Thermochromatium tepidum ATCC 43061: one gene and its partner. The protein of the gene in region 1 interacts with the protein of each later gene in a pairwise test. Links are inferred from orthologs where the notes say so. Each region holds a gene or a part of one and is shown on either strand. Other genes may lie near its edges.

The links.
Region 2: the proteins of hfq (region 1) and rho interact in binary tests that used the Escherichia coli proteins (3 or more experiments, as listed by UniProt). The link is inferred for Thermochromatium tepidum ATCC 43061 from one-to-one orthologs.

What each region holds. Positions count from the first base shown.
Region 1 is NZ_CP039268.1:2,093,257-2,098,873, reverse strand. What follows is about bases 40-2,710. They hold hfq (RNA chaperone Hfq), read left to right. Parts: upstream 40-1,084; coding sequence 1,085-1,336; downstream 1,337-2,710. Other genes in these bases: hflX (ribosome rescue GTPase HflX), read left to right, coding at 1,378-2,664; miaA (tRNA (adenosine(37)-N6)-dimethylallyltransferase MiaA), read left to right, coding at 40-938. Also shown: more of miaA, read left to right, coding at 1-39; FtsH protease activity modulator HflK, read left to right, coding at 2,733-3,902; protease modulator HflC, read left to right, coding at 3,902-4,783; E6P07_RS09640 (DUF2065 domain-containing protein), read left to right, coding at 4,932-5,114; E6P07_RS09635 (ATP phosphoribosyltransferase regulatory subunit), read left to right, coding at 5,145-5,617. UniProt on the Escherichia coli protein: RNA chaperone that binds small regulatory RNA (sRNAs) and mRNAs to facilitate mRNA translational regulation in response to envelope stress, environmental stress and changes in metabolite concentrations.
Region 2 is NZ_CP039268.1:212,000-225,298, forward strand. The notes cover bases 10,321-13,299. They hold rho (transcription termination factor Rho), read right to left. Parts: upstream 12,449-13,299; coding sequence 11,192-12,448; downstream 10,321-11,191. Other genes in these bases: pbpC (penicillin-binding protein 1C), read left to right, coding at 10,321-11,175; trxA (thioredoxin TrxA), read right to left, coding at 12,646-12,972; E6P07_RS01060 (DEAD/DEAH box helicase), read left to right, coding at 13,199-13,299. Outside these bases: E6P07_RS00985 (metal ABC transporter permease), read left to right, coding at 1-434; E6P07_RS00990 (Fur family transcriptional regulator), read left to right, coding at 443-901; E6P07_RS00995 (hypothetical protein), read left to right, coding at 911-2,041; E6P07_RS01020 (tetratricopeptide repeat protein), read right to left, coding at 2,726-4,663; E6P07_RS01025 (glycosyltransferase family 2 protein), read right to left, coding at 4,889-5,746; E6P07_RS01030 (tetratricopeptide repeat protein), read right to left, coding at 5,743-7,680; E6P07_RS13980 (pilin), read right to left, coding at 7,771-8,184; E6P07_RS01040 (SEL1-like repeat protein), read left to right, coding at 8,505-9,098; more of pbpC, read left to right, coding at 9,106-10,320. UniProt on the Escherichia coli protein: Facilitates transcription termination by a mechanism that involves Rho binding to the nascent RNA, activation of Rho's RNA-dependent ATPase activity, and release of the mRNA from the DNA template.

The DNA of each region.
Region 1 (5,617 bases):
CGGGCAAGACCGATCTGGCCTTGCAACTGGTCGAGCGTCTGCCGTGCGAGATCATCAGCGTCGATTCGGCTATGATCTATCGGGGCCTGGATATCGGCACTGCCAAGCCCGGGCCCGAGATCCTGGCACGCACCCCGCATCGCCTGATCGACATCCTGGATCCGACCGAGTCCTACTCAGCCGCGCGCTTTCGTGAGGACGCCCTGGCCGCCATGCATGAGATCAGCACCCGCGGACGCATTCCGCTCCTGATCGGTGGCACCATGCTCTATTTCCGCGCCCTGCAGCAGGGTCTGGCACGGCTGCCGAGCGCCGATGCCGAGGTGCGTGCCGCACTCGACGCCGAGGCCAAACGTCTCGGCTGGGCCGCGATGCACGCACGCCTGGCTAAACTCGACCCGGACGCCGCTGCACGCATCCATCCCAATGACCCCCAGCGTATCCAGCGCGCACTCGAAGTCCAGGCACTCAGCGGACGGGCGATGAGCGACCTGATCCGCAACGCCAGGCACGAGGCCCTACCGTTTCGGCTACTGAAACTCGCGCGCGCGCCGAGCGATCGCGCCATCCTCAACGCCCGGATCGAGCGCCGTTTTCGCGGCATGCTGGAACTTGGGCTGGTCGATGAGGTCTCTCAGCTTTGGGCACGCGGCGATCTGACGCCCGATCTCCCGTCGATGCGGTGCGTCGGCTACCGCCAGGTCTTAAACTATCTGCGTGGCGAAAGTACTTGGGACGACATGGTGCAGCGCGGCATCATCGCCACCCGTCAGCTCGCCAAGCGGCAGCTGACCTGGCTGCGCGCCGAGCCGGATTGCCACTGGATTGACGACGAACCCGATCCCTTGGCGGCTGTGCTCGAACTCATTGCGTTCAAGCTCAAGGACGAACATCCCGGGTCAGGTGCGGCGGCGGGCAGTCGCTGGAACGGCACCTGATGCATTCATTTGGTGGAGCGTTTTGTGCGAAGCTGTGGTTCGTCCCAGCAGCCACTCCTCCGCATTCGGCCCGACCCCGTTACCCGCGGTCGCGGCGGTTTTCAGCTGGGCACCTGCGTCATCGACAACAACAAGGAGCCAATCCCATGTCCAAGGGACAAAGCCTTCAAGATCCCTTTCTCAACGCCCTACGGAAGGAGCATGTTCCAGTCTCCATCTTCCTGGTCAATGGCATCAAGCTCCAGGGCCAGATCGAGTCGTTCGACCAGTTCGTGGTGCTGCTCAAGAACAACGTCAGTCAGATGATCTACAAACACGCCATCTCGACCGTGGTGCCGGCGCGCAACGTCCGGTTGCCGACAAACGACACCGAAGGTTCCGAGCCAGAGTCCCCTTGAGCAAGTCATCCGCGGCGGTTCCGGCCATTGCGGTCCGGCCCATCGCACGAGGCCACTCACTCGTCTTCGAGCGTCCCAAGGCCGGCGAGCGGGCGGTGCTGGTCGATCTCGACATCGGGCACGGATCGGCGCGCGAGGCCGACGAACGCGAGGAGTTTGTCCTGCTCGCCCAGGCGGCCGGCGCCGAGGTGTTGGGATGCCTCGGCGGCGCACGTGCCACGCCCGATGCGCGTCTCTTCATCGGCTCGGGCAAGGCCGAGGAACTCAAGGCCCTGGTCAGGGCCACCGAGGCCGAGCTGGTCATCTTCAACCATCCACTCAGTCCGGCCCAGGAGCGCAACCTGGAGCGTCTGCTGCAATGCCGGGTGATCGACCGTTCCGGGTTGATCCTCGACATCTTCGCCCAGCGCGCGCGCTCCTTCGAGGGCAAGCTCCAGGTCGAGCTGGCCCAGCTTAAGCATCTCTCGACCCGATTGGTGCGCGGCTGGACCCACCTGGAACGTCAGAAGGGCGGCATCGGTCTGCGCGGTCCGGGTGAGACGCAGCTGGAGACCGACCGCCGGTTGTTGGCCGCACGCGTGGCCATGTTGGAGCGCCGGCTCCAGCGCCTCGAGGCCCGGCGCGCCCAGGGGCGCAAGGCGCGCGCCAAGGCCGAACTGCCGGTGGTCTCGCTGGTCGGCTATACCAATGCCGGCAAGTCGACCCTCTTCAATTGCCTGACTGAAGCAGGCGTACTGGAGGCCGATCAATTGTTCGCGACCCTGGACCCGACCCTGCGCCGTCTGGATCTGCCCGGCGGTGTTAATGTCGTATTGGCCGATACCGTGGGCTTCGTCAGCCGGTTGCCGCACGAGCTGGTCGCCGCCTTTCGCTCGACGTTGGAAGAGACACGCGGCGCCAGCCTACTCCTGCATGTGATCGACGCAGCGGCGGCCAATCGATCGCGTCTGATGGCTGAGGTCGAGAGGGTGCTCGCCGAGATCGGCAGTTACGAGCGCCCCCGATTGGAGGTCTTCAATAAGATCGACCGACTGGACGGCGAGATGCCCCGTCTGGAACGCGACGCCGAGGGGCGCCCGGTGCGGGTCTGGGTCTCGGCGCGTACAGGCGCGGGTCTGGATCTGCTGCGCCAGGCGCTGATCGAATTGACCGGCGGCGAGCGCGCGATCAAAACCTTTATCCTGGGCCCTTCTGAGGGCAAGCGGCGCGCCTGGTTCTATCGTCATGCCCATGTGATTGAGGATCGCCCACTCGACTCGGGCGGTTGGGAGCTGCGCTGCGCGATCACGCCGGCAGACCTGGAGCGTCTACAGGCGCGTTTGCCGTGATCGGATCGTCTCCCGTACAATCTCGGTCATCGATCGATGAAACTTCTGAATAGAAAGACGGAGAAGCTATGGCCTGGAATGAACCAGGTGGCAGTCAAAAAGACCCCTGGAGCGGCAAGGGCGGTGGTGATCAGGGTCCGCCGGATCTTGACGAGGTGGTGCGCAAGCTCCAGGAGCGGCTCGGTGGTCTGTTCGGCGGCGATGGAAGTCCCACGGGCAGACGTCCGGGAGGCGGCGGCGCTCGGCTCAGCACCAAGGTCATCGGCGTCATCTTTGGTATCCTGGCCGTCATCTGGTTGGCGAGTGGTATTTATATCGTCGAGCCGGCTGAACGCGGGGTGGTGATGCGGTTTGGAGGCTATGTCGATACCACAGGGCCGGGTCCGCACTGGCATATCCCGCTGCCGATCGAGTCCGTGGTCAAGGTCAATGTCGATGAGGTCTCGACCCTGAGTTACAAGGCCGCCATGCTCACCCGGGACGAGAACATCGTCGAGGTCGAGCTGACGGTCCAGTCGCGCATCCAGGATGCCGCCGACTATCTGTTCCAGGATCAGGATCCCGAGCGTACCCTCAATGACGCCACCGCCACTGTGGCGCGCGTGGTCATCGGCCAAAGCAAGCTCGATTTTGTCATGACCGAGGGACGCGGCGCGGTGTCCGTGACCATCAAGGATCGCATCCAGGCGTTGATAGACCGCTACAAGACCGGCCTGCTCGTCACCTCGGTCAATATGCAGCCGGCCAAGCCGCCTGAGCAGGTCAAGGCCGCCTTCGACGACGCCATCAAGGCGCGTGAGGATAAAGAACGGCTGGAGAATCAGGCCGAGGCCTATGCCAACGAGGTGCTGCCCAACGCCCGTGGTGCGGCTGCGCGCCTCATCGCCGATGCCAAGGCCTATCGGGATCGGATGATCGCTTCGTCCGAGGGTGAGGCCGCGCGTTTCTCCGCTCTACTGGCCGAGTACAAAAAGGCGCCTGAAGTCACCCGTCGGCGTCTCTATCTGGAGACGATGGAAGAGGTGATGACCAAAAATGCCAAGGTGGTGCTTGACGTGACCAGTGGTGCCAACAGTCTCATGTATCTCCCCATCGATCAGATCATGCGGCAGTCACAGTCCCAGATGCCTCAGCCCGATCCGCCCGCTCAGTCGGTCGGCAATGGCCTCCAGGCACTGCCCGAACGGGTGGTCGATTCGCCGCTGCGGGCGGTCGATCGTGAGCGGAGGACGCGCTGATGACTCAGTCCAACCGGATCAAGACCTGGCTACCGATCAGTCTGGCGGTGCTGGTGGTCTTCTTCTCCAGCTTCACCTTCGTGGTGCGCGAGTACGAGGTGGCGCTCAAGCTGCGTCTGGGTGAGATCGTCTCCGATACCTATGCGCCTGGGCTTCACTTCAAGATCCCGCTCCTCAACCAGATCCGCAAGTTCGACCGGCGTTTGCAGACGCTCGACTCGCAACCCGAGCGATTCCTGACGATCGAGAAGAAGGACTTGATCGTCGATTCCTACGCCAAGTGGCGCATCGCGCGTCCGGCGCAGTTCCTGCGCTCGACCGGCGGCAACAATGCACGCACCAGCCGCCTGCTCTCCGAGCGCATCAACACCAGTCTGCGCGACGAGTTCGGCAAGCGCACCATCCAAGAGGTGGTCTCGGACGACCGGCTGGCGCTGATGGAGTCCCTGACCAGGGACGTCAATGCCAATGCCGCCGATCTGGGGATCGAGGTCATCGATGTGCGGGTCAAGAAGATCGACCTGCCACCCGAGGTCAGTGATTCGGTCTATCAGCGGATGCGCGCCGAGCGTGAGCGCGTGGCACGCGATCTGCGCGCCAAGGGGGCCGAGGCCGCCGAGCGTATCCGCGCCGATGCCGACCGCCAGCGCACCGTGATCATTGCCGAGGCCTACAAGGAGTCTGAAGAGATTCGCGGTGAGGGCGATGCCCGTTCGGCCGAGATCTATGCCCGGGCCTTCAACGCCGCCCCTGAGTTCTACGCCTTCTATCGTAGCCTTTCCGCCTATCGTCAGAGCTTCGGTCAGGGCGGTAGCCTCATGGTGCTGGAACCAGACTCAGACTTCCTCCGCTTCTTCCGCGAGTCGAGCGGTCAGCCCTGATCCCAATGGCTGAAGACCCGGCCCGGTCGGGGTCTCCAGCCATTGGACAAATCCGTGCACCTCTGAGAGGATATCGGCCCTTGGCGTGCCCGGCGTGCGGTGCGGTCCGGGCGATTCTCGATCACTCTCGCGGGATCCTTTTATCATCGTGCATGACATCCTGGTTGCCCTCTCGCTCGTGTTCATCATCGAGGGCATCTGGCCCTTCCTCGGTCCGTCCAGTTTTAGGCGTCTGCTGGCGATGGTCTCGCTCGAAAGCGATCGCTCGCTGCGCCTGGCTGGATTCGTCAGCATGATCTCGGGTCTCGGACTGCTGTATCTGGTCAACTGAACCCGAAACCCTGTCTCTCTAACCGTCATCATGTTACCCCTGAACGAGGAACGCTGGCTGCTGCCCGCCGGTATCGAGGAAGTTCTGCCGCCCCAGGCACGGATCATTGAGGGACTGCGCCGCGAACTGCTGGACCTCTATGCGAGCTGGGGCTATGAGCTGGTCATTCCGCCCTTTATCGATTATCTCGATTCGCTCCTGACCGGTACCGGGCAGGATCTCGATCTCCAGACCTTCAAGCTCACCGACCAGCTCACCGGACGTCTGCTGGGCGTGCGTGCCGACATGACGCCCCAGGTGGCACGCATGGATGCCCATCATCTGCGTCGCGAGGCGCCGACCCGGCTGTGTTACCTTGGTACCGTGCTCCATACGCGCCCGGACGGCTTCGCCGGCACCCGTAGTCCGTTACAGCTCGGTGCTGAGATCTATGGTCACGCCGGCATCGAGAGCGATACCGAGATCCTGCGTCTGGTGCTTTTGACATTGCGCACGGCCGGGAT
Region 2 (13,299 bases), 1.9 Mb from region 1 along the record:
CGGGGTTGGATCTGGCGCTGGTGGTCACGGTCGTGCTCTTCTATCGTCAGTTCTTGGCCGTTACCTTCGACGAGGAATTCGCGCGTCTGCGCGGCGTGCCTGTGGCCTTGTTCTATCTGCTGCTGCTGTGTCTGGTGGCCGTGACCGTGGTGCTGCTGATCCAGGTGGTGGGATTGATCCTGGTCATCGCGCTGCTGACACTGCCAGCGGCCATCGCGGCGCATTATGTCCATTCGCTGGGGGCCATGGTGCTGATCGCCACTGCGCTTGGGGCATTCTTCACCACCCTGGGGCTGGCGCTGTCCTTTAGGCCAGACCTGCCGGCAGGGCCAACCATGGTCTTGCTTGCGGCAGGTGTCTATGTGCTGTCGGCGCTGCTCAGCCGTCAACTATCCATTCGACGTGCCCGGCGTCAGGCCGCGGCCAAAGCTTGATGCGCGTCATGCCGACGACGGGTAATGCCTTGGAACAGGTGCTAAAGCAGGCCGAGGCGCTCTGCCGGCAGCGCGGTGTCAGACTCACACCGCAACGACGGCGGGTGCTGGCGATCCTGTGCGCGGCCGAGCGTCCACTCGGCGCCTATGAGATCTTGGAATCCATGCGCGAGGGCGCGCGCGCCTTGGCCCCGCCGACCGTTTATCGGGCGCTGGATTTTCTGCTCGAACAGGGGCTGGCGCACAAGATCGAGAGTCTGCATGCCTTCGTCGGCTGCACCCATCCCGAGCATCCACATGCCAGCCAGTTCCTCATCTGCACCGAGTGCGGGCGGGTGACCGAGCTGGAAGATGCCACCATCGCTCAGAGCCTGATGCTGGCCGCCGGCGAGACCGGGTTTCGACCGAGCCGTCCGGTGGTCGAGTTGATCGGCACCTGTGCCGATTGTGTGCTCAAGCATCCCTGATCCTCGACTATGCCGGATTGGACCCTATCACTGGTCGTGCTGCTCCTGGGTCTGATCGGGCTCGTTCTGGTGAGTATCGGCGTGCATCGCACGATTGGGGCCATGGTGCATTGGCTCGATCCCGTGGATCCGAGCCGATTCGCACCCTGGCTGGCGCTGGTCACCCTACTTCCGGCGCTGGCGGTAACCTTGCAGGTGGTTGGGTCAGGCGCGGACGCTCTGGTGCTTGGTGCGATCATCGGCGTCCATGTTCTTGGTGTTTTGTTGGCGATCGGGTCTCGTTCGACGCCACATTTGCCATCTCGTCGGCCTTTCGCCCCCCCAGCCCTGCTCCCGCCACGGGGGCGGAGCTGGGCCGAGCCTGTTCATCATCCCTGGTCGCGGGCCTGGAGTCTGGTCGGGGCGGCGGGGCTCGTCTGGGGGCTGGTGCTCAATGGCGATCTCGGGCGAGGCGAGGGCGCCCTGCTGGTTCTGCTGTGTCTGCTCTATCTGACCTGGATGGGTTGGACAGCACGACCCTCAGCCTCGTCGGGGGACGACACTCAAACCCAGGCCCCACCTGCCGGTGCCGGACACCAGACACGACCGGCGCGCGGCTGGTGGCGGCTCTGGGGACTGAGTGCGCATCTCTGTGTAGGGCTGACGCTGCTGGCCATGGGTGCGCGGGTGCTGGCGATGGGGGCGCTCGATCTGGCGCTGGTGCTGGGCCTCGACCACTGGATGCTTGGACTGACGCTTTTGGCACCGGCGAGCGTCATCGCCTCCTGGCTGCCGATCCTGCTTACCAGGTGGTGGCCGAGTGACGGGGCATCGGGATGGACAGTGCCGAGCCTCGCGTTCGACTTTAACCTCGTCAATCTGCTCGGTCTCGTCGGACTGACGGCGCTGACGGCGCCAGACGGACTCCAGTTCAGGCGCGAGACCCTGTGGGCATCCTGGCCGCTGGTGATCCTGACATCGCTTTTGGCGGCCGTCGCGCTCATCCGTGCTGAATCGGCGAGATCCAATGCGATGGGCTCGACCACAGGGGCGTCGTGTAACGCCTCGGTTGACAGAGGCCAAATTGACGATTACGATGCCAGATCTTCGGCTCCGGTTGGTCTTGAGACACCCGGAGATGCATCCGAAGCCGGGGTATAGCGCAGTCTGGTAGCGCGCCTGCTTTGGGAGCAGGATGTCGGGGGTTCGAATCCCTCTACCCCGACCACATGCCTTCCAAGGCGACTAGATCGCCCAAAATGCGTGATCCGAGCTACGCCCAACAAGCGCTCGTAGCTCAGCTGGATAGAGCAACGGCCTTCTAAGCCGTGGGTCGCAGGTTCGAGTCCTGCCGGGCGCGCCACCACGCGAATTCAGGGATGCCAAAACGGCATCGAATGCGATATAATTCCGCTTGGATGCGCCAAGCTGTTTCAATGGTGGACGTAGCTCAGCTGGTAGAGCGCAGGATTGTGGATCCTGTGGTCGTGGGTTCGATCCCCATCGTCCACCCCAAACAAATATAGTTCAAAGGGCTGTTAGCTCAGCTGGTAGAGCAGTGGACTCTTAATCCATCGGTCCGGGGTTCGAATCCCTGACAGCCCACCAAATCTATGCCCCAATAAAAAAAGCGGTTACATGACTGTAACCGCTTTTTTTATTGGGGCGCCCGGTAGGCGCACCCACTTGCTGCCACAAGCGCCTGCGCGCTGGGGTCGATGTCGGGGGCGATAGCGATCCGCTCGGGCGCCTAGGCCGCCTGCCCCTTGGCGCAACGACCCGCGCCCCTCAGTCTTCACGCTTATAGGTGAGATGGGTGATCTGTTCCGAGATCAGCCCGAATCGTCATGGATTGTCGTTGTGGCGACTGGAGGTCTCGAACCCGGCCTGGTCCTTACGCACCTCGTCGGCGAGCTCGTCGAGGACCGCGTCTGTCATGATGCGATCGCGTTTGAGCGGGCGGCGGCGTTCGATGGCGGCCAAGGCGTCGGAGTAGCGATGCTCTTTGAGCAACAGATGGAGCTGCATCTGCAGGATGGGTAATGTCGTGGGCGAGAGTGACTCGGCCTTCGCCAGATGGGCATAGGCGGCCTCGAGATCGCCGATCTCCTTGGCGAAATAGGCCGCATGAAACAGGGTATGGACGTGATAGAGCCAGGTTGTATAGTGAGGATTGTCGAGCAACCTCAGGGTCAACCGATAGACATCCTCGGGCGTGATCGGGGGGCAGGCATTGACTGCGGCCAGCTTTTGGAGCGAATCCAGGTTATAAAACAACTGGAACAATGCCTGGGCGGTAGTGGCCGACTGCATGAGATCGTCCAGGCGTTGGCGGATGTCGTCCTCGCCGGTATGGCCACAGGCATAGAGCAGGATCTGCAGCTTGGCATCGGTACAGTCAGAGCAGGCGTGGGCCGCCCTGTCGATACGCGGTAACGCCGAGCTGATGTCGTCGCCGAAGCCGGCGTGATATATCTCGGCGAGATAGGCAACTGCGCGCTGCGAATTGGGATGTCGTTTTACCCAACTTTCGGCAGCGACCAGGGGCTGGCCCCAGATGGAGGTGGTTCCGTAGAGGATGAGGGCCATCAAGAGGGTATAAACACCAAAGAGCGCCGGCCCGAGACGGGCATAGCGTCCAGGGGCCTGCCAGGCCAGGGCCGACAGGGCCAGGCACAAGCCATAGACGGCCAGATAATTGCGATGCTCGAACATCAGTTCGAGCAGGATGACGGTCGATTCGAGCAGGTGGCCAGTGAAGAACCAGGTCAAGGCAAAGAGCGGCCAGGGGGTGCGCCGGCGGATCAGGACGGCGATCAGGGTCAGGGCCAAAAAGCCGAGAGCAGAGAGGGTCGGAGCCCACCAGCCCCGGATGACGGTCAGGTCGTCATAAAAGGGGCTGAAGGCGGTCGGCTGGGGGAAAAACGCCAGATACAGATACTGCCACAGCAGGACCACCTCGGTCTGCAAGCGCTCGAACACCGACCAACCGCGGAGTGGATCGACGCTGGACCAGTCCTGATTCAAGGTCAAGAGATAGACCAGCAACGCCGCCAGTCCGAGTGAGAGCGTGCCGCGTCTGAGGCGACGGAGGGGGCTGGGTGCGCTCAGGTTCGGCAGCAATACCGCATCGATCACCAGGGCATAGACCGGAAACAGGGCGCCGTTTTCCTTGGCGAGGATGGCAAGCAGGGTCCCGATCCCCAGTCCCAGACCCTGAATCAAGAGGGCCTGCTTCGGGCGTTGCGATTGAATGAAATAGCCATACACGAACACCGTCAAGCCGATCAATCCAAACAGGGTCGCAAGGCTGGTTTGGCGCTGGATGAGGATCAGCGTGGTGGAGGCAAGCAACGGCATGAACGACCACAACGCCGCGGCCCCGAGCGCGATCCAGTCGCTCCTCGCCTCATCCTGGCCGCGCAGCCGCAAGAGCATCGCGCCTAACACATAGAGCAGCACCCCGTTGGCCAGGTGAATGAGGATATTGACGAAACGGGCGTCAGAGGCCGCGTCCATGCGGGGCTGATTGGCATGGATCAGGAAGCTCAGTTGGGCAAGCGGACGCCCGAGCGGCCCCGCACCGCCCTCGGTCACGAAGCGCCAGGCCTCTTCCAGGGTATCGAGCGTCTCCAGGGCCGAGAGGTTAGGGAGATCGTCGTAAAAGACCCAGGCATTCAGACCCTGGAGATAGATGAAACAGGTGGCGCTAAGGAGCAGGATCAAGCCCAGACCGACCGAGACGCGATGTCGGGTGTCTTTGGCAAGGGGCAGGGATCTCATCATGGACTCAATCATGGCTGGAGCGCATTGGCGCCTGTCGATCAGACAATACCATAAAGCCTCCAAGTCAGTGCGCCCTGCCGGGCGCACGTAAAAAGCGCTTCCAGTCATGTAACCGCCCTCCTGCTGCCACAAGCGCCTGCGCGCTGGGGTCGATGTCGGGGGCGATAGCGATCCGCTCGGGCGCCTAGGTCGCCTGCCCCTGGGCGCAACGACCCGCGCCCCTCAGTCTTCGCGCTTATAGGTGAGATGGGTGATCTGTTCCGAGATCAGCCCGATCAGAAAGACGATGACTGAAGCCGACAACAGCAGGGCGCTCATGTTGGTAAAACGCCCTTCGATCGCGAAGGTGTAGCCGTACCAGCCCATGCCGAGCAAGAAAAAAGCGAATGCCACCGGCAGAAAGAGCTTCAAGGGCGAATAGAGGGTGGCGATCTTAAAGATGATCAACAAAAACCGCACGCCGTCGCGAAGCGGGCGGAGATGGCTTTTGCCAATGCGCGGGCGGGCGGTGATGGGTACATAGGCCACCGGATAGGCGCTGCGAAAGAAGGCCATGGTGATGGTGGTCGGATAGGAAAAACCGTTGGGGAGCAGATAGAGAAACTCGCGAAACTTGGCTGCCTGCACGGCACGAAACCCTGAGGTGAGGTCAGAGATCCGATGACCGGTCATGAGGCTGGCGATGCGGTTGTAAACCCCATTGGCGAGGCCGCGACCGAGGTTGGCTTGTGAGCCGCGACCGCGTGCACCGACCACCATGTCGTAGCCCTCGTCGAGCTTGGCCAGGAGCCGCGGGATATCCGCCGGATCGTGCTGACCGTCGGCGTCCATGAACACCAGGATGTCTCCTGTGGCCGCGCGTGCCCCGCTCTTGATCGCCGCGCCATTGCCCATGCCGTAGGGATGGCGGATGACGCGGGCGCCGGCCTCTTCGGCGACGGCGGCAGTGGCGTCGGTTGAGCCATCGTCGACCAGGATGAGCTCGGCCTCGGGTATGACCTCCCGGAGGCGTGGCAGCAGTTGCTGGAGCGAGCGGGCCTCATTCCGGGCAGGGAGGATGATGGAGAGCGTCATCGTCATGGATTGTCGTTGTGGCGACTGGAGGTCTCGAACCCGGCCTGGTCCTTACGCACCTCGTCGGCGAGCTCGTCGAGGACCGCGTCTGTCATGATGCGATCGCGTTTGAGCGGGCGGCGGCGTTCGATGGCGGCCAAGGCGTCGGAGTAGCGATGCTCTTTGAGCAACAGATGGAGCTGCATCTGCAGGATGGGTAATGTCGTGGGCGAGAGTGACTCGGCCTTCGCCAGATGGGCATAGGCGGCCTCGAGATCGCCGATCTCCTTGGCGAAATAGGCCGCATGAAACAGGGTATGGACGTGATAGAGCCAGGTTGTATAGTGAGGATTGTCGAGCAACCTCAGGGTCAACCGATAGACATCCTCGGGCGTGATCGGGGGGCAGGCATTGACTGCGGCCAGCTTTTGGAGCGAATCCAGGTTATAAAACAACTGGAACAATGCCTGGGCGGTAGTGGCCGACTGCATGAGATCGTCCAGGCGTTGGCGGATGTCGTCCTCGCCGGTATGGCCACAGGCATAGAGCAGGATCTGCAGCTTGGCATCGGTACAGTCAGAGCAGGCGTGGGCCGCCCTGTCGATACGCGGTAACGCCGAGCTGATGTCGTCGCCGAAGCCGGCGTGATATATCTCGGCGAGATAGGCAACTGCGCGCTGCGAATTGGGATGTCGTTTTACCCAACTTTCGGCAGCGACCAGGGGCTGGCCCCAGATGGAGGTGGTTCCGTAGAGGATGAGGGCCATCAAGAGGGTATAAACACCAAAGAGCGCCGGCCCGAGACGGGCATAGCGTCCAGGGGCCTGCCAGGCCAGGGCCGACAGGGCCAGGCACAAGCCATAGACGGCCAGATAATTGCGATGCTCGAACATCAGTTCGAGCAGGATGACGGTCGATTCGAGCAGGTGGCCAGTGAAGAACCAGGTCAAGGCAAAGAGCGGCCAGGGGGTGCGCCGGCGGATCAGGACGGCGATCAGGGTCAGGGCCAAAAAGCCGAGAGCAGAGAGGGTCGGAGCCCACCAGCCCCGGATGACGGTCAGGTCGTCATAAAAGGGGCTGAAGGCGGTCGGCTGGGGGAAAAACGCCAGATACAGATACTGCCACAGCAGGACCACCTCGGTCTGCAAGCGCTCGAACACCGACCAACCGCGGAGTGGATCGACGCTGGACCAGTCCTGATTCAAGGTCAAGAGATAGACCAGCAACGCCGCCAGTCCGAGTGAGAGCGTGCCGCGTCTGAGGCGACGGAGGGGGCTGGGTGCGCTCAGGTTCGGCAGCAATACCGCATCGATCACCAGGGCATAGACCGGAAACAGGGCGCCGTTTTCCTTGGCGAGGATGGCAAGCAGGGTCCCGATCCCCAGTCCCAGACCCTGAATCAAGAGGGCCTGCTTCGGGCGTTGCGATTGAATGAAATAGCCATACACGAACACCGTCAAGCCGATCAATCCAAACAGGGTCGCAAGGCTGGTTTGGCGCTGGATGAGGATCAGCGTGGTGGAGGCAAGCAACGGCATGAACGACCACAACGCCGCGGCCCCGAGCGCGATCCAGTCGCTCCTCGCCTCATCCTGGCCGCGCAGCCGCAAGAGCATCGCGCCTAACACATAGAGCAGCACCCCGTTGGCCAGGTGAATGAGGATATTGACGAAACGGGCGTCAGAGGCCGCGTCCATGCGGGGCTGATTGGCATGGATCAGGAAGCTCAGTTGGGCAAGCGGACGCCCGAGCGGCCCCGCACCGCCCTCGGTCACGAAGCGCCAGGCCTCTTCCAGGGTATCGAGCGTCTCCAGGGCCGAGAGGTTACGACGATCGTCGTAAAAGGTCGAGGCATTCAGACCCTGGAGATAGATGAAACAGGTGGCGCTAAGGAGCAGGATCAAGCCCAGACCGACCGAGACGCGATGTCGGGTGTCTTTGGCAAGGGGCAGAGATCTCATCATGACTGGAAGAGCGGCCAAAAAAAAGCCCCGGACACCCAGGGCTTTGTGAGACGGAAAATAAAACCATTCAACCGCAGCGCTTAAGGATCAGCTCTTGCACGAGCCCGGCATCAGACGGTTGGGGTTGCCAGTGCATCTCCAGGTCTTGATCGTACCCGAACCGACAGTCCCTCTCAGGGTGACACGAACGGCCTCGCCAATCTTTGTCCCGGTCGCAACGATCGTCACTGTAGTACCACTCCCACTGACAGTCAAACCTGAGACATACTGGGTCGGCACAAAGCCTGAGGCGCAGCTACTAACCTGGCTAACAGTGCCACCGCCGCCGATGATCTCGGTGGCGCAGGTCCGGGCCGAGCTTGCGGCGAGTACAACCTCAGAGACCTTCGCCTTCTTGGTGTAGTCCTGATAGGCGGGCAACGCGATCGCCGCCAGAACGCCGATGATCGCGACCACGATCATGAGCTCGATCAGGGTAAAGCCTTGCTGGTATCGTTTCATGACAGACTCCGCAATGGAAATGGAAGATATCCGGGCGAGGAACCGGTCAGACAGGCTCGCCTGACCCAGGCCCCTCACCCCAAGGCCAAAGCAAAAGGCGCGCCAACCCTGGCCAAGCCGTCAAACCCTTGGGGCTTCAAGTCATTGCGCGACCAGCCAGCTTGGCCCAGGACACCCGACCGGAATGACGCCGGTCTGTCTGTCGCATCCGACCGTGACAGGGGTCGCCCCTGTCACACCCCACTGTGACAGACGGAGGCTGCCACACCCGGCGCGCTGTAAAAACTCTATCCGCCCCAACCTCAGGGTCCAGATCGAGCATGTACTATATCAGCCTCAATACCGCTGCCGCCCTCACGGGTCTCACCAAACGCACCCTCTGGCGCTACATCGACAGCGGACGCCTCAGTGCCCTCAGCCCGAGCCAACCCGGCGCCAAGACCCAAATCCCCCTCCAGGACGTCCTCGATCTCTCCGGACTCGCCATCGCCCCCGAACACTACCCAACCCTCGTCGATGCCGACCGCGGTGACCCCATCGCCCAATGCGACCTCGGCATCCTGTTGCTCAGCGCCCAACGACCCACCGACGCCATCCCCTGGTTCCAGCGCTCCGCCAACGCCTTCTATCCCGACGCCATGTGCCGGCTCGGACGCGCCTACCTCGCCGGCGAGGGTGTCGAGTACAACCCGGAGCTCGGCCTGCGCTGGATCAAGGGCGCCGCCCGCAAGGGCCACCCGCTCGCCCAGTCCCTGTACGCCTTTCTGCGCGGCCCGACCGGCCAGGAGCTCCTGTGCGCCCAGGGTCCGAGCGCACTGACCGCACTGAATCAGGCGCTCGACGACATCGAGCGTCAAACCTTGCTGAATGCCTTGAACGCCTTCGAGTCGATGAAGGCGCCGCCGGGCGCCTAGGGTCACCATGCGTCGGCTTGCCAAGTTTTCGCTGGCCTTGGTCATCCTCATCGCTGTGGCCCTGGGGGCCAGGCTGTGGCTGGCCGCCTGGATCCAGGCCACGCCCCTGCCCGAGCTGGAGGTGGCAACCTCGCCCCAGATCCTCGACCGCGAGGGTCGACTGTTGCGCGCCTTCCCCGTGGCCGACGGGCGCTGGCGTCTGCCGGTTGCGCTCGACGCGGTCGATCCAGGCTATCTGGAGCGGCTCCTGGCCATCGAGGATCGGCGCTTTCGCGACCATGCCGGGGTTGACCCCTGGGCTCTAGCACGCGCCGCCTGGCAATGGCTCAGACACGGGCGCATCGTCTCCGGTGGCTCGACCATCAGCATGCAGTTGGCGCGTCTGCTCGACGGGCGCTCGACCCAGGATCTCGCCGGAAAGCTACATCAGATGCGTCTGGCCCTGGCCCTAGAACGACGGCTCGACAAGGAGGCCATCCTCACGGCCTATCTCAATCTGACGCCCCAGGGGGGCAACCTTGAGGGGGTACGCGCCGGGGCGCTGGCCTGGTTTGGGCATGAACCGCGCCGACTGACGGCAGCAGAATCGGCGTTCCTGATCGCGCTGCCCCAGGCGCCCGAGACGCGCCGTCCCGATCGCGATCCCCAGGCCCTGCAACGCGCACGCGATGCCATCCTGCGGCGTCTCCAGTCCGCCGGCTTGATCGATGCCGTTGAACTGGCCGGTGCGCTGCGCGAGCCGATACCAAGCACACGCCGCCCCTTGCCCATGCACGCCGCCCATCTGGCTTGGCGTATCCAGCGCGCCCATCCCGAACGCCATGTCCAGCGCCTGACCCTCGACGCCCGCTTGCAGGAACGCCTGGAAACCCTGGCTGCCGAGCGCGCCCGCGCCCTGGGGGATCGGGTCTCGCTCGCCATCCTGGTCGCCGAGCATACCACGGGCGAGGTCTGGGCCTCGGTCGGCTCACCCGATCCGCTCGACGAGACACGCCGGGGCCATATCGACATGACCCGCGCCATCCGCTCGCCTGGATCGACGCTCAAGCCATTGATCTATGGTCTGGCCTTTGAGGATGGCATCGCCCATCCCGAGAGCCTGATCGAGGATCGACCGACCGGCTTCGACGGCTATGTCCCGACCAACTTCGACCGCGCGTTCCAGGGCACGGTCTCGGTGCGCCAGGCCCTCCAGGCCTCACTGAACATCCCCGCCGTCCGGCTGCTGGAGGCCGTGGGGCCGGCCCGTCTGATGGCCCGTCTGCGCCGCGCTGGGATCGAGCCGGCCTTGCCCGAACTCTCGGCACCTGGTCTTGCGATTGGCCTGGGCGGGGTCGGGGTGACGCTCACCGATCTGGTCCGGCTCTATGCCGCGATCGCGCGTGGCGGCGCGCCGGTTGTGCTGCGCGAGTCGCTGGAGCATGACGCTGCGGGCGGCGCCTCGGTGTGGCGTCCGGTGCTGGACGAACGCGCTGCCTGGCTGGTCGGGTCCATCCTCGCCGGGGTGCCGGCGCCGGATCGCGCCACGTCCGACCGGATCGCCTTCAAGACCGGTACCTCCTACGGCTATCGCGACGCCTGGGCCATCGGCTTCGACGGACGCTGGGTGGTGGGCGTCTGGACCGGGCGGGCGGATGGTGCGCCCGTGCCGGGTCTGGCTGGGATCGAGGCCGCCGCGCCCGTGCTCATCGACGTCTTCGCCCAGCTCGGCCCGCGCACGCCGCTACCGCCACCGCCGCCTGGTGTGCGCCCCATGAACCACGCCCAACTGCCCGAGATCCTGCGGCACGTCCCGGCGGCCAGCCGCGCGAGCCCCTCGGCGGCGGCGCTGGAGATCGCCTATCCGCCGCCGGGGGCACGGATCGATCTGGGGTTTGGTGCCTCCTCGCTTGGGGCCCTGGTGCTCAGGGTCCGGGGTGGTACACCGCCCTTTACTTGGTTTGCCGACGGCGCACCCATTGCACGCGAACCCTTTTCTCGGGAAACGCGCTGGACGCCGCCGGGATCGGGCTATGTGACACTGGTCGTCGTCGATGGGCGCGGCGCGTCGGCGCGGGTCGCTGTATGGCTCGAATGAGCCGGTGGGCCTGACTTCAGCCCTTCATGGAGGCAAAGAACTCTTCGTTGGTCTTGGTCGCCTTGAGCTTGTCGTGCAGGAATTCCATCGCCGCCAGCTCGTCCATCGGGTGCAGGATCTTGCGCAGGATCCACATCTTTTGCAGCTCTGATGGACTCATCAGGAGCTCCTCACGCCGGGTGCCGGAGCGATTGATGTTGATCGCGGGGAAGATGCGCTTTTCGGCGATGCGCCGGTCGAGATGGAGCTCCATGTTACCCGTGCCCTTGAACTCTTCGTAGATCACATCGTCCATGCGTGAGCCGGTGTCGATCAGCGCCGTGGCGATGATGGTGAGTGAACCCCCTTCCTCGACGTTGCGCGCGGTACCGAAGAAGCGCTTGGGCCGTTGCAGTGCATTGGCATCGACCCCGCCGGTCAGGACCTTGCCAGAGGAGGGCACGACCGTGTTGTAGGCGCGGGCGAGGCGCGTGATGGAGTCGAGCAGGATGACTACGTCGCGCTTGTGTTCGACCAGGCGCTTGGCCTTTTCGATCACCATCTCGGCGACCTGGACGTGACGGGTGGCCGGCTCGTCGAAGGTCGAGGAGATGACCTCGCCGCGCACCGAGCGCGTCATCTCGGTGACTTCCTCGGGACGCTCGTCGATCAGGAGCACGATCAGATAGCAGTCGGGGTGATTGTGGCCGATCGACTGGGCGATGTTCTGCAACATCATGGTCTTGCCGGCCTTGGGCGGGGAGACGATGAGCCCGCGCTGCCCCTTGCCGATGGGCGCGACCAGATCGATAGTGCGGGCCGTGATGTCCTCGGTGCTGCCGTTGCCGATCTCCAGCGTCAGACGCTTCTGAGCGAACAGCGGCGTGAAGTTCTCGAACAGGATCTTGTTCTTGGCGTTCTCGGGACGGTCGTAGTTGATGTCGTTGACCTTGAGCAGCGCGAAATAGCGTTCGCCGTCTTTGGGCGGTCGAATCTTGCCCGAGATGGTATCGCCGGTGCGCAGCGCAAAGCGTCGGATCTGGCTTGGCGAGACATAGATATCGTCCGGCCCAGCCAGATAGGAGGCATCGGCCGAGCGCAGGAAACCGAACCCATCCGAGAGGATCTCGAGCACGCCGTCGCCATAGATGTCCTCGCCCTTCTTGGCCTGGGCCTTGAGGATGGCGAAGATCAGGTCCTGCTTGCGCGAGCGGGCGACACCTTCGATGTCCATGGATTGCGCCAGGGCCACCAGGTTGGGCACTGGCATCTTTTTGAGTTCAGTTAGGTTCATCACTGTTGTGTTCGTTAGGACGGAAATCGGGATCGGCGACCGCGTCTCGCCGTGGAGGCAATGTCGTCAGGACGTGCAGCGAGTGGCGGCTGGCCGGCTGGAGATGAGGGTGTTTCGATGAACGCCCCGCGTGGACTCGGTTAGGGGTAAGATCCTCGGGACGCGGGGCGCGTCAAGGGCTTTAGCGAGCGCTCAGCTCAGAGATTGCTATCGATGAAGGCCGTCAGCTGCGACTTGGAGACGGCGCCGACCTTGGTTGCCTCGACCTCGCCGCCGCGAAAGAGCATCAGGGTCGGGATACCGCGGATGCCGTAGCGGGGCGGTGTGTTGGGGTTCTCGTCGATGTTGAGCTTGGCGATCTTGACCCGCCCGGCGTATTCATCGGCGATCTCGTCGAGCACGGGAGCGATCATCTTGCAGGGTCCGCACCAGTCGGCCCAGTAGTCGACCAACACCGGATCGGGGGATTTCAGAACCTCTTCCTCGAAGGAATCATCGGTCACATGGACGATGCGATCGCTCACTGAAGTCGTCTCCCAAATAATGTTTGATGGCATGGGCGGGTGAAGGGCATGGCCGAAACGGCATCGCGTCGGTCGGAACGAGGAGTGGGCGGGCGAATTGGCGTTGTTCCGCACCCTTGAGTAAGATGCTATTTGATCCAAAGCGCAGGCAATTTGCAAGTCTTGCCGTCCGCGAGGCTTCGAAACCGCATCTGCAGGCCAACCCGGACGTTCACCGATAGATTCAATGACCAACACACATCTGACCTCGACCCGCTTCGATAGTCTGGCGCTCGATCCCCGGATCCTGGCCGGTCTTGCCGAGGCCGGCTTTGTTTATTGCACCCC